Regions from separate parts of the Streptomyces sp. NPDC001219 genome, predicted to be linked through region 4. Evidence: riboswitches for the same ligand, from Rfam matches in the RefSeq annotation. Region 4 holds a riboswitch; each other region holds the start of a gene.
The links. A riboswitch is a leader RNA that binds a small molecule or an ion and turns the genes downstream of it on or off. The one in region 4 is predicted to bind cobalamin.
Positions count from the first base shown of each region.

Region 1: linked by a shared signal. The riboswitch ahead of ACWC9R_RS21675 (prenyltransferase/squalene oxidase repeat-containing protein) and the one ahead of ACWC9R_RS01590 (HoxN/HupN/NixA family nickel/cobalt transporter) in region 4 are both predicted to bind cobalamin.
Region 2: linked by a shared signal. The riboswitch ahead of thiI (tRNA uracil 4-sulfurtransferase ThiI) and the one ahead of ACWC9R_RS01590 (HoxN/HupN/NixA family nickel/cobalt transporter) in region 4 are both predicted to bind cobalamin.
Region 3: linked by a shared signal. The riboswitch ahead of metE (5-methyltetrahydropteroyltriglutamate--homocysteine S-methyltransferase) and the one ahead of ACWC9R_RS01590 (HoxN/HupN/NixA family nickel/cobalt transporter) in region 4 are both predicted to bind cobalamin.

Region 1 covers NZ_JBSFJF010000033.1:75,565-77,758, forward strand. Annotated here, with positions in the region: gene ACWC9R_RS21670 (MBL fold metallo-hydrolase) at 1-666, shown strand, start outside; cobalamin riboswitch at 774-895, shown strand; gene ACWC9R_RS21675 (prenyltransferase/squalene oxidase repeat-containing protein) at 1,131-2,194, shown strand, end outside.
Region 2 covers NZ_JBSFJF010000019.1:128,953-131,146, reverse strand. Annotated here, with positions in the region: cobalamin riboswitch at 548-766, shown strand; gene thiI (tRNA uracil 4-sulfurtransferase ThiI) at 938-2,194, shown strand, end outside.
Region 3 covers NZ_JBSFJF010000006.1:96,556-98,749, forward strand. Annotated here, with positions in the region: gene metE (5-methyltetrahydropteroyltriglutamate--homocysteine S-methyltransferase) at 1-1,264, opposite strand, end outside; cobalamin riboswitch at 1,428-1,649, opposite strand; partial or broken gene ACWC9R_RS05685 (malate synthase A) at 1,872-2,153, opposite strand.
Region 4 covers NZ_JBSFJF010000002.1:21,748-23,941, reverse strand. Annotated here, with positions in the region: partial or broken gene ACWC9R_RS01590 (HoxN/HupN/NixA family nickel/cobalt transporter) at 1-922, opposite strand, end outside; cobalamin riboswitch at 921-1,167, opposite strand; gene ACWC9R_RS01585 (alpha/beta fold hydrolase) at 1,235-2,083, opposite strand; gene ACWC9R_RS01580 (MarR family winged helix-turn-helix transcriptional regulator) at 2,080-2,194, opposite strand, start outside.

The DNA of each region.
Region 1 (2,194 bases), on a different contig from region 4:
CCCCTGCGGAAGGCGCGTGCCACCGGGGGCGGCCGGAGGCTCCCCGGCCGGCGGGCCGCGCTGCCGGACCGCGGTATCGACCCCGGCGAACTGCTCGACCTGCCGGGCCGCCGGGTGCGCGCCATCTGGACGCCCGGCCACACCCCCGGCCATGTGTGCCTCCACCTGGAGGAGGCACACCCCTCGGCACGGGCCCCCGGCTTCGGCCGGCTGTTCTCCGGCGACCACCTGCTGCCCGGCATCACGCCGCACATCGGCCTGTACGAGGCCCCGGACAGCGAAGGGGTTCCGCCCGGCCCGCACGGGGCGGAGGGCGCCGACCCGCTCGGCGACTACCTCGACTCCCTCGAACGCGTCGGCCGGCTCGGCCCCGCCGAGGTGCTGCCCGCCCACCAGCACGCCTTCACCGACGCCGGTGGCCGGGTGCGCGCGCTGATCGCCCACCACCAGGAGCGGCTGGACCGGCTGCGGGCCCTGCTCCGGGAACCGCGCACCGTCTGGGAACTCGCCGTGGCCATGGAGTGGAACCGGCCCTGGGAGCAGATCCCTTACGGGTCCCGCAACATCGCCGTCTCGGAGGCCGAGGCCCATCTGCGCCGGCTGGTGAAGCTGGGGCACGCGGAGCCGGTGCCGGGGAGCGAACCGGTGCGGTACCGGGCGGTGTGAGGGCGGGCGGATCGGCCCGGCGTTCGGTGGGGCCTTCGGGTTGGCGTTCGGGGGCGGCCGCCCCCGGCTCGCGCCCTCAGACGTGGCTCGTACGTGCGAGCGAGTGCCCGGCGGGTGCCGGTTAAGGTGTGCGGGACAACTTCATCCGTACCCGATCGGGGGAAGCCGGTGGAAATCCGGCGCTGACCCGCAACCGTGAGGACGGCCCGTCCGTACCGCGCCGGCTGGACCGGCAGGGACGGCCGTACGAGCCGGAGCACCCGAGGGGGCACGACCAAGGCTCCCGCCACCGGAAACGTCCGCCACTGGGACGGCCCGGTGCGCGGCACCGTCGAGGTATACGGAGCTGAGCCCGGTGCCACCGCGCCCGTGATCCCCAGGGGGTCGGTGCGCGGGCGGCCGGCCGAGCGTGGCTGCGTAGACCGCCGCGACCCGACCCGAGAGGCACCGACCCGATGGCCCCCATGGCTTCCATGGCTTCCATGGCTCACCAGGCCCCCCTGACGCACCCCGTCGCCCTCCTGGCGCGCCGCACCGCCACGGCGCTGGCCGCCGCGGTGGTGCTGGGCGCGGCCGCTGCCCCCGCCGCGTACGCCGACGCCGCCCCGTCCACTTCCCCGAAGAAGCTGCCGGACGGCCTGCACGGCAGCAAGGACCCGCAGTACGACGGGGTCTGGCGGCAGTCGCTGGCGCTGCTGGCGCAGGACACGGTGGGGCTGCGGCCCGCGGGGTCCGCCGTGCGCTGGCTGGTCGGGCAGCAGTGCGCCGACGGCTCGTTCAGCGCCTTCCGTGCCGACCCCGGCAAGGCCTGTGACGCCAAGACCCTGCGGGACACCAACCAGACGGCCGCCGCGGTGCAGGCGCTGGCCGCGCTCGGCGGGCAGAGCGACACCGTGCGGAAGGCCGTGGGCTGGCTGAAGTCGGTGCAGAACGACGACGGCGGCTGGAGCTCGGTGCCCGGCTCGGCCAGCGACGCCAACTCCACGTCCGTGGTCATCGGCGCGCTCGCGGCGGCGGGCGAGAAGCCGGGGTCCGTGACGTCGAAGAAGGGTGCCAAGACCCCTGACGACGGGCTGCTCACCTTCCAGCTGGGCTGCGACGCGAAGGAGGGCGAGCGCGGCGCGTTCACCTTCCAGCTCAAGGGCGCCGCCCCGAACGCCGACGCCACCGCGGCCGCCGCGACCGGAGCGCTCGGCAAGGGCTTCGTCGTCGCGCCCGCCGACGACCGTGCGGACCGCCCGGTCAAGCCGCTGGACTGCAAGGACGGCGGGGGCGAGAAGACGGACAAGGCGGGCAAGGGCGACCTGGGGCAGGCCGCTGAGGGCGGCGCCGCCTATCTCGTCGCGCAGCTCGACAAGAACGGGCAGCATCTGCTGTCCGCGATGCCGGGCGCCGAGAAGCAGCCCGACGTCGGCAACACCGCCGACGCCGTGGTGGCACTGGCCGCCGGTGGCCATGGTGCCGCCGCCGCGAAGCCGCTGAAGTGGCTGGAGAAGAACGCGGCGGACTGGGCGAAGCAGAGCGGGCC
Region 2 (2,194 bases), on a different contig from region 4:
TCCAGCCACGGCCATGACGTGATTCCGGCGTCCCGTCCAACACACTCTCCCCTCCTCGCTCCTACACTGCGCGAAAGCAGTATGCCCACCGGATCTGACGCCGACTCTGGTGAACGTCGCGTGCAGGGGCCGCTCTCCAGGCTCGCCCCGAGGGGTGCCTGTGCACCGGTCTACATGCTCGATGCGGCGGTGGGACGTCTGCGCGCCTGGACGGCCGGTCCTTGCACCACTGTGGAGGCCGAGCTTCTTTCACTCTCCACCACAGAAATGGTGGTTGAGGAAAACTGCTGGAGATGCACCTTAAGCAGCCCAGCGCCCACATCGAGCAGCGGAAGTTAAAGGCTCCGCGATACCGGACATTCTGCGTGCTGAAAAACCGCACGTGCGGTAAGGCGCGTATTCGATGCCGTAACGCCCACAACGTACAGACCCTGAACCTACGGGTCAGCGGCCCTCTTCCTCAGAATACCCAATAGCCTCTTGAACCGGCCGTCCCGGCCCAAAGTGGACAGCCAAGGTCTGGTTCACTGAATGCCCGCCACCTTGTCTACCCTGGACCGGCAGCTGGTTCGCCCCGCCCGCCAGGCGGGGTGTCGCAAGAGGGAACCCGGTGGGAATCCGGGACTGCCTCGCAGCGGTGAGTGGGAACGATCGCCGTCATGAAGCACTGGGCCCGCGTGTGACCTGGGAAGCGACGGTCAGTAGGTGTCCCGTCCTCCGGGGTGTGCTCACGAGTCCGAAGACCTGCCACTGCTCGTGCGGGGTGCGATCACCACGCACGGTTCCACGCGTCCCGGTAGCGGGACCGCTGAGCGAGTGGTGTGTTCCACCCAGCCCTGCGCAGAGCGGGGACGGGCGGGCCCCCGCCCCGTTCGCGGCCCGGCGCCGGCCCTCACGACGACTCGCGAAGGAGAGTTTCGTGCCCGGCGAACCGAGCATGCCCGCCATCCCCTCCCCCAGAGCACCCCGCCCGAGCGGGCCCTGTGTCCTGCTCAAGCATGGTGAGGTCTTCCTCAAGGGCCGCAACCGGCATGTGTTCACCGAGCGGCTGCACGACAACCTCCGTGGCGCCCTGCGCGGTATCGGCGGTTCCACATGGATCAAGTCCGGCCAGAACGTGACCGTACTCGGCGGCGAGGTTCCCTTGGAGGACCTCGTGGAGCGCGCCCGCCGGGTGATCGGGTTCAACTCGGTGGAGCCTGCCCTGCGCGTTCCGAGCACCGTGTCGGACATCACCGAGACGGCTGTGGAGGCGCTGGCCGCCGCTCGTACGGAACGGCCGGGAATCAGCTTCGCCGTGCGGGTCAAGCGGCGGAACAAGAACTTCGAGATGACCTCCTCGCAGTTCGAGCGCTTTCTCGGGGCCCGCGTCCGGGAAGCCCTGGGCCCCCTGCCGGTGAACCTCTCCAACCCGGACGTACTGATCTCGGTCGAGATCGACCACAAGGAGAGCTACGTCTCCTGGAGCCGTCACCAGGGACCGAGCGGACTGCCCGTGGGCTCCAGCGGACGCGCCCTGGTACTGCTCTCCGGCGGTTACGACTCGCCCGTGGCGGCCTACCGGGCGATGCGCCGCGGACTGCACTGCGACTTCGTCCACTTCACCGGCGCTCCGTACACGAACGCCGCTTCGGTCTACAAGGCGTACGCCCTCGCCCGTGAACTCAACCGCTACCAGCCCGGTGGGCGGCTGCATGTCATCGCGCTCGGCCACGCACAGAAGCAGCTGGCCATCGCGGGGGCCGGCAGGCTCCAGGTCGTCGCCCAGCGACGGCTGATGGTCCGCGCCGCTTCCGCGCTGGCGGGCCGGACCCGGGCGGAGGCTCTGGTGACCGGTGACAGCCTGGGGCAGGTGGCCAGCCAGACCCTGGCGAACATGGCGGCCGTCGACGAGGCGGCAACCCTGCCGGTGCTGCGACCGCTGGTCGGCTGGGAGAAGCAGGAGATCATCGACGAGGCCCGGTCCATCGGCACCGCGGAGATCTCCGTGCTGCCGGACGAGGACTGCTGCAAGCTCCTCGCACCGCCCCGGGTCACCCTCCGCGCCGGGCTGACCGGCCTGCATTCGGTGGAGAAGCGCCTCGATCTGGACGAGGTGGTGGATGGTCTGTTGCGCGACGTCCAGATCATGTATCCGGGAGACTCCGGCGAGGAGGCGGATCATCCCGAAGCGGACAGCCCGGATCACCGCCCC
Region 3 (2,194 bases), on a different contig from region 4:
CACGGCGGCCGTCGGCGTCGGTGACGGCGGCGGCCCGCGCCCGGACGGCCGGGTCGTGGGTGAGGGCGGAGTTGGCCCGGGAGGCCAGGTCGGCGCGGTTCGCGGCGAGTTCGGCGGCGATGGTGTCGGTGCCCCGCGTCAGACCCCGGGCCAGGGTCACCAGCTCCGCGGTCTTCTGCTTGGCGAAGGCCAGCCAGCGCACGATCTGCGGGTCGATGTCGCGCTCGACGGCGGCGTCCAGCGGCACGTGCAGCAGTGAGCAGGACGCGGCCACGTCGACCCGTTCGGCCAGGCCGAGCAGGGTGCCGAGGGTGGCCAGCGACTTCTCCAGGTCGTTGATCCAGATATTGCGGCCGTTGACCACGCCCGCCACCAGGCGCTTGCCGGGCAGCCCGCCGACCGCCGCCAGCGCGTCGAGGTTGGCCGCGGCCGCGTCGGTGAAGTCGAGCGCCAGACCCTCCACCGGGGCCTTGGCCAGGACGGGCAGTGCGTCGCCGAGCCGGTCGAAGTACGAGGCGACCAGGAGCTGCGGCCGGTCGGTGAGGCCGCCCAGCTCGCGGTAGGCGCGCGCGGCGGCGTTGAGTTCGGCCGGGGTGCGGTCCTGGACGAGGGCGGGCTCGTCGAGCTGCACCCACTCGGCTCCGGCGGCGCGCAGGTCGGCGAGGACCTCCGCGTAGACCGGCAGCAGCCGGTCCAGGAGCGTCAGCGGCTCGAAGTCGGCGGCCACGCCGGGGGCGGGCTTCGACAACAGGAGGTAGGTGACCGGCCCGACGAGCACCGGCCGGGCGGCGAGACCGAGGGTGAGGGCCTCCCTGAGCTCGGCGACCTGCTTGCCGGAGTCGGCGGTGAAGACGGTGTCCGGCCCCAGCTCGGGCACCAGGTAGTGGTAGTTGGTGTCGAACCACTTGGTCATCTCCAGCGGCGCCACGTCCTGCGTGCCGCGCGCCATCGCGAAGTAGCCGTCGAGGGCGTCGGCCGCGACGGCGGCGCGGTGGCGGTCCGGGACGGCACCGACCATGACGCTGGTGTCCAGCACATGGTCGTAGTACGAGAAGTCACCGGTGGGCACTTCGTGGAGGCCGGCGCCGGCCAGCTGCTGCCAGTGGGAACGACGGAGGGTGCGGGCGGTCTCCCGGAGGGCGTCGGCGCCGACCGTGCCCTTCCAGTAGCCCTCGATGGCCTTCTTCAGTTCGCGGTGCTGTCCCTGGCGGGGGTAGCCGTACACGGTGGCCCGTGCTGCCGCGGCTGCGGGCTTCGCTGTCACGGAATTCTCCTTCGCGAATACGTGTCATGGTCCCGGGGACGGAACGAGGTACGCGAAGGGGTGACGGACACCCAGCGGAAGCACGGTGCGTCTGGCACGCACGGGACCGCCTGGTATGACGCCGACCCGCCCTCGAGGTCACCGGGATGTCCGTGCACGCGGGGGCGCACACGGGCAACGGGCAGGTCTTCGGACTCGCGGGCGCGCCTGCCGGAGACCTCCGGCGGGCACCTACTGGCCGTCGCTTCCCGGACGCGTGATCCAGTGCGTATGACGGCGTTCGTTCCCACTCACCGCTGCGGGGCAGTCCCGGATTCCCACCGGGTTCCCTCTTACGACGCGGCCCGTCTGGCGGACGGGGCGAACCTGTTGCCCGGCCAGCGTAGAACGCGGCCCCCGTATCGGACACCTCTGCCCACATACCGGAATGTGACATGAGACACCGGAGAGTGAGGGGCGGCACGGACGTGGCAGGGCGCGGAACGGCCTCGCTCTCCGTTCCGCGCCCGTACCCCGCAACCGCCGGGCCCCTCAGCCCGGCGGCGACCCAGGGCCCCTCAGCCCTGGTCGTAGGGGTGGCACCCGCGCCCGGCCGTACGGCCCGCGCTCATGCCGTGACCTCCGCGCGGCGCACCAGGTGCCGGGCGTAGGCCTCCGGGGTGAAGGAGGCCGGCAACTCCCTGGCCAGGGCGACCCGTTCGAACAGCGCACGGACCTCGTCGAGCCGCGCCCACGGGTACGCGGCGCCCAGCGCGGCGAGTTCGTCGTCCAGGAACCCGAGCACCGTGTCCCGGTCGACCGCGCCGTGCCGCAGCCACTGCCAGATCTGCGCCCGCGCGATCTCGGCGGCCGCCGCGTCCTCCTGCAGCCCCTCCAGCACCACCTCGCCCGCATCGGCATCGCCATCCGCTGGTTGGGCGGGAGGTCTGA
Region 4 (2,194 bases):
GATCGACAGGCCGGTGATGGTGAGGTTGTAGTAGACCTTGCGCACCGGGTTGGCGAACGCCCACTGGTAGGCGAAGTTCATGAAGGTGCCGTCCAGGGTGTCGAACAGGCTCATGCCGGCGGCGAACAGCAGCGGCAGGCACAGGATCGCGTACCAGGGCAGGCCCGCCGCGGCGCCGCTGCCCGCCATCACCATCAGGGTCACCTCGGTCGCGGTGTCGAAGCCGAGCCCGAAGAGGAAGCCGAGCGGGAACATCTGGCCGGGCCGGGAGATGGAGCGGGTGAACCGCCCCAGGAAGCGGTTCATGAAGCCGCGCGCGTCGAGGCGCTGCTCCAGCTCGGCCTCGTCGTAGCGGCCGTCGCGCAGCCCGCGGAAGACCCGCCAGATCCCGGCCAGCGCGATGAGGTTGAGGGCGGCGATGAGGTAGAGGAACGTGCCCGAGACCGTGGTGCCGACGGTGCCCAGGATCTGGTGCGTACGGGACTCGTCGTTGAGCAGGGTGCCGGCGAGCTGGGCGCCGCCGGCCACCAGGGCCGCCATCGCCACGACCACGCTGGAGTGGCCGAGGGCGAACCAGAAGCCGACCGAGACCGGACGCTTGCCGTCGGCCATCAGCTTGCGGGTGGTGTTGTCGATCGCGGCGATGTGGTCGGCGTCGAAGGCGTGCCGCATGCCGAGGGTGTACGCGGTGACGCCGAGCCCGACGCCGAAGACCTGGCTGCCGACGGCGTAGTGGTTCGGGACCACGAGCAGGAAGAGCACGCCGAAGGCGACGACGTGCAGCCCGGCTATGACGGCCATCAGGCCCGCGGTGCGGAGGGTGTCCTGCCGGCGCCAGCGGAACGCGGCGGGGGCAGGGGACTTGGGAGTATTGGTGGGCAGGGCCATCCGGACGGTCACGCTCCAGCACCTCGTGGATCACTTCGTGAGATGCCGTGGCCGGTCTCCTGGCTTGGGGTTACCACCCTGCCCCTTTGCAGCCTGGGGGAGGGTGCCCGTCTCCACCCCCGCCTTCCCGGCCGCGGGCTGCGGTCAGTGGCGCCGCGGACGCGTCAGGCGCCCGCGGAAGGGGTGGAAACTTCCCGATCACAGTGGCGAGGGCCGCTCCGGACTGGGACCACAAGGTCCGTCACCGGATTCCCGAGCACCACGGCCCGGCCACTCTAGCGGCCACCCCGGAGGCACGAGGGGTGTGGGGGTTCGCCGCCTCCGGAGGGCAGCGGTGCGCCGTGGGTCAGTAGTCCAGGGACGACAGGAAGGCGTGCAGTTCGTGATCGAAGAGCGGGGTGTTCTCCAGATTGACCATATGGGCCGCCCCCGGTATGCGGACTCTTCGGGCGCCGGGGACGGTCAGGGCTATCGCGTGGGCGTTGGCGGAGATGTCCCTGCTGTCGAGATCGCCGTCGAGCACGACCGTCGGCACCCGGATCTCGCCGAGGCGGTCGGCGGCGCCGACCTCCAGGGGTATACCGGCACCCATACCGTCGGCATGGACCTCCACATTGGCCGCTGCCGAGGCGCGCATCCGTTCGCGGAAGCCCGGGTGCACCGCGGACGGCTCACGATGCGGCCCGTCCACCCACATCCGCAGGAAGTGCTCGACATACCACTCCGCGCCGTCCGGTGTGCCGATCGCCGCCACCTGCTCCTTGATGTGCTCCAGCACGAAGGGGTCGGTGAAGGCCCGGCCACTGATCCCCGGTGAGGCCAGCGCGAGGGCCGTCACCCGGCCGGGGTGGGCGAGGGCGGTGTCGAGCGCGACCCGTGCGCCGTGGGAGAGGCCGACGAGAACGGCGCTGGAGACGTCGAGTGAGTCCAGCAGGGCGCACAGGTCGTCGTGGTTGGCGTAGTCCCCGGTCACGGTGGAGGACAGGCCGTGCCCGCGGAAGTCGTAACGGATCGCGCGCAGGCCGGAGTTGACCAGCCAGGTGAACTGCTCGTCCCACATGTGCTGGTCGAGCATGCCGCCGTGCAGCAGCACCACCGCGGGGCCCGAGCCGGCCGTCTCGTAGAACAGCTCGCCCTCGTCGACCGGCACGATGCCGTTGTCGATCTCGGACCAGGCGGTGATTCTCCGCGTCATTCCCCTGACCGTCCTTCGTGCATGAGAGGGGCCGGGGCGGGTCTGCCACCGCGGCCGTCCGACGTACCGTCGTTACCGATACTGCCGTTACCGTCGTTACTGCCTTCATTG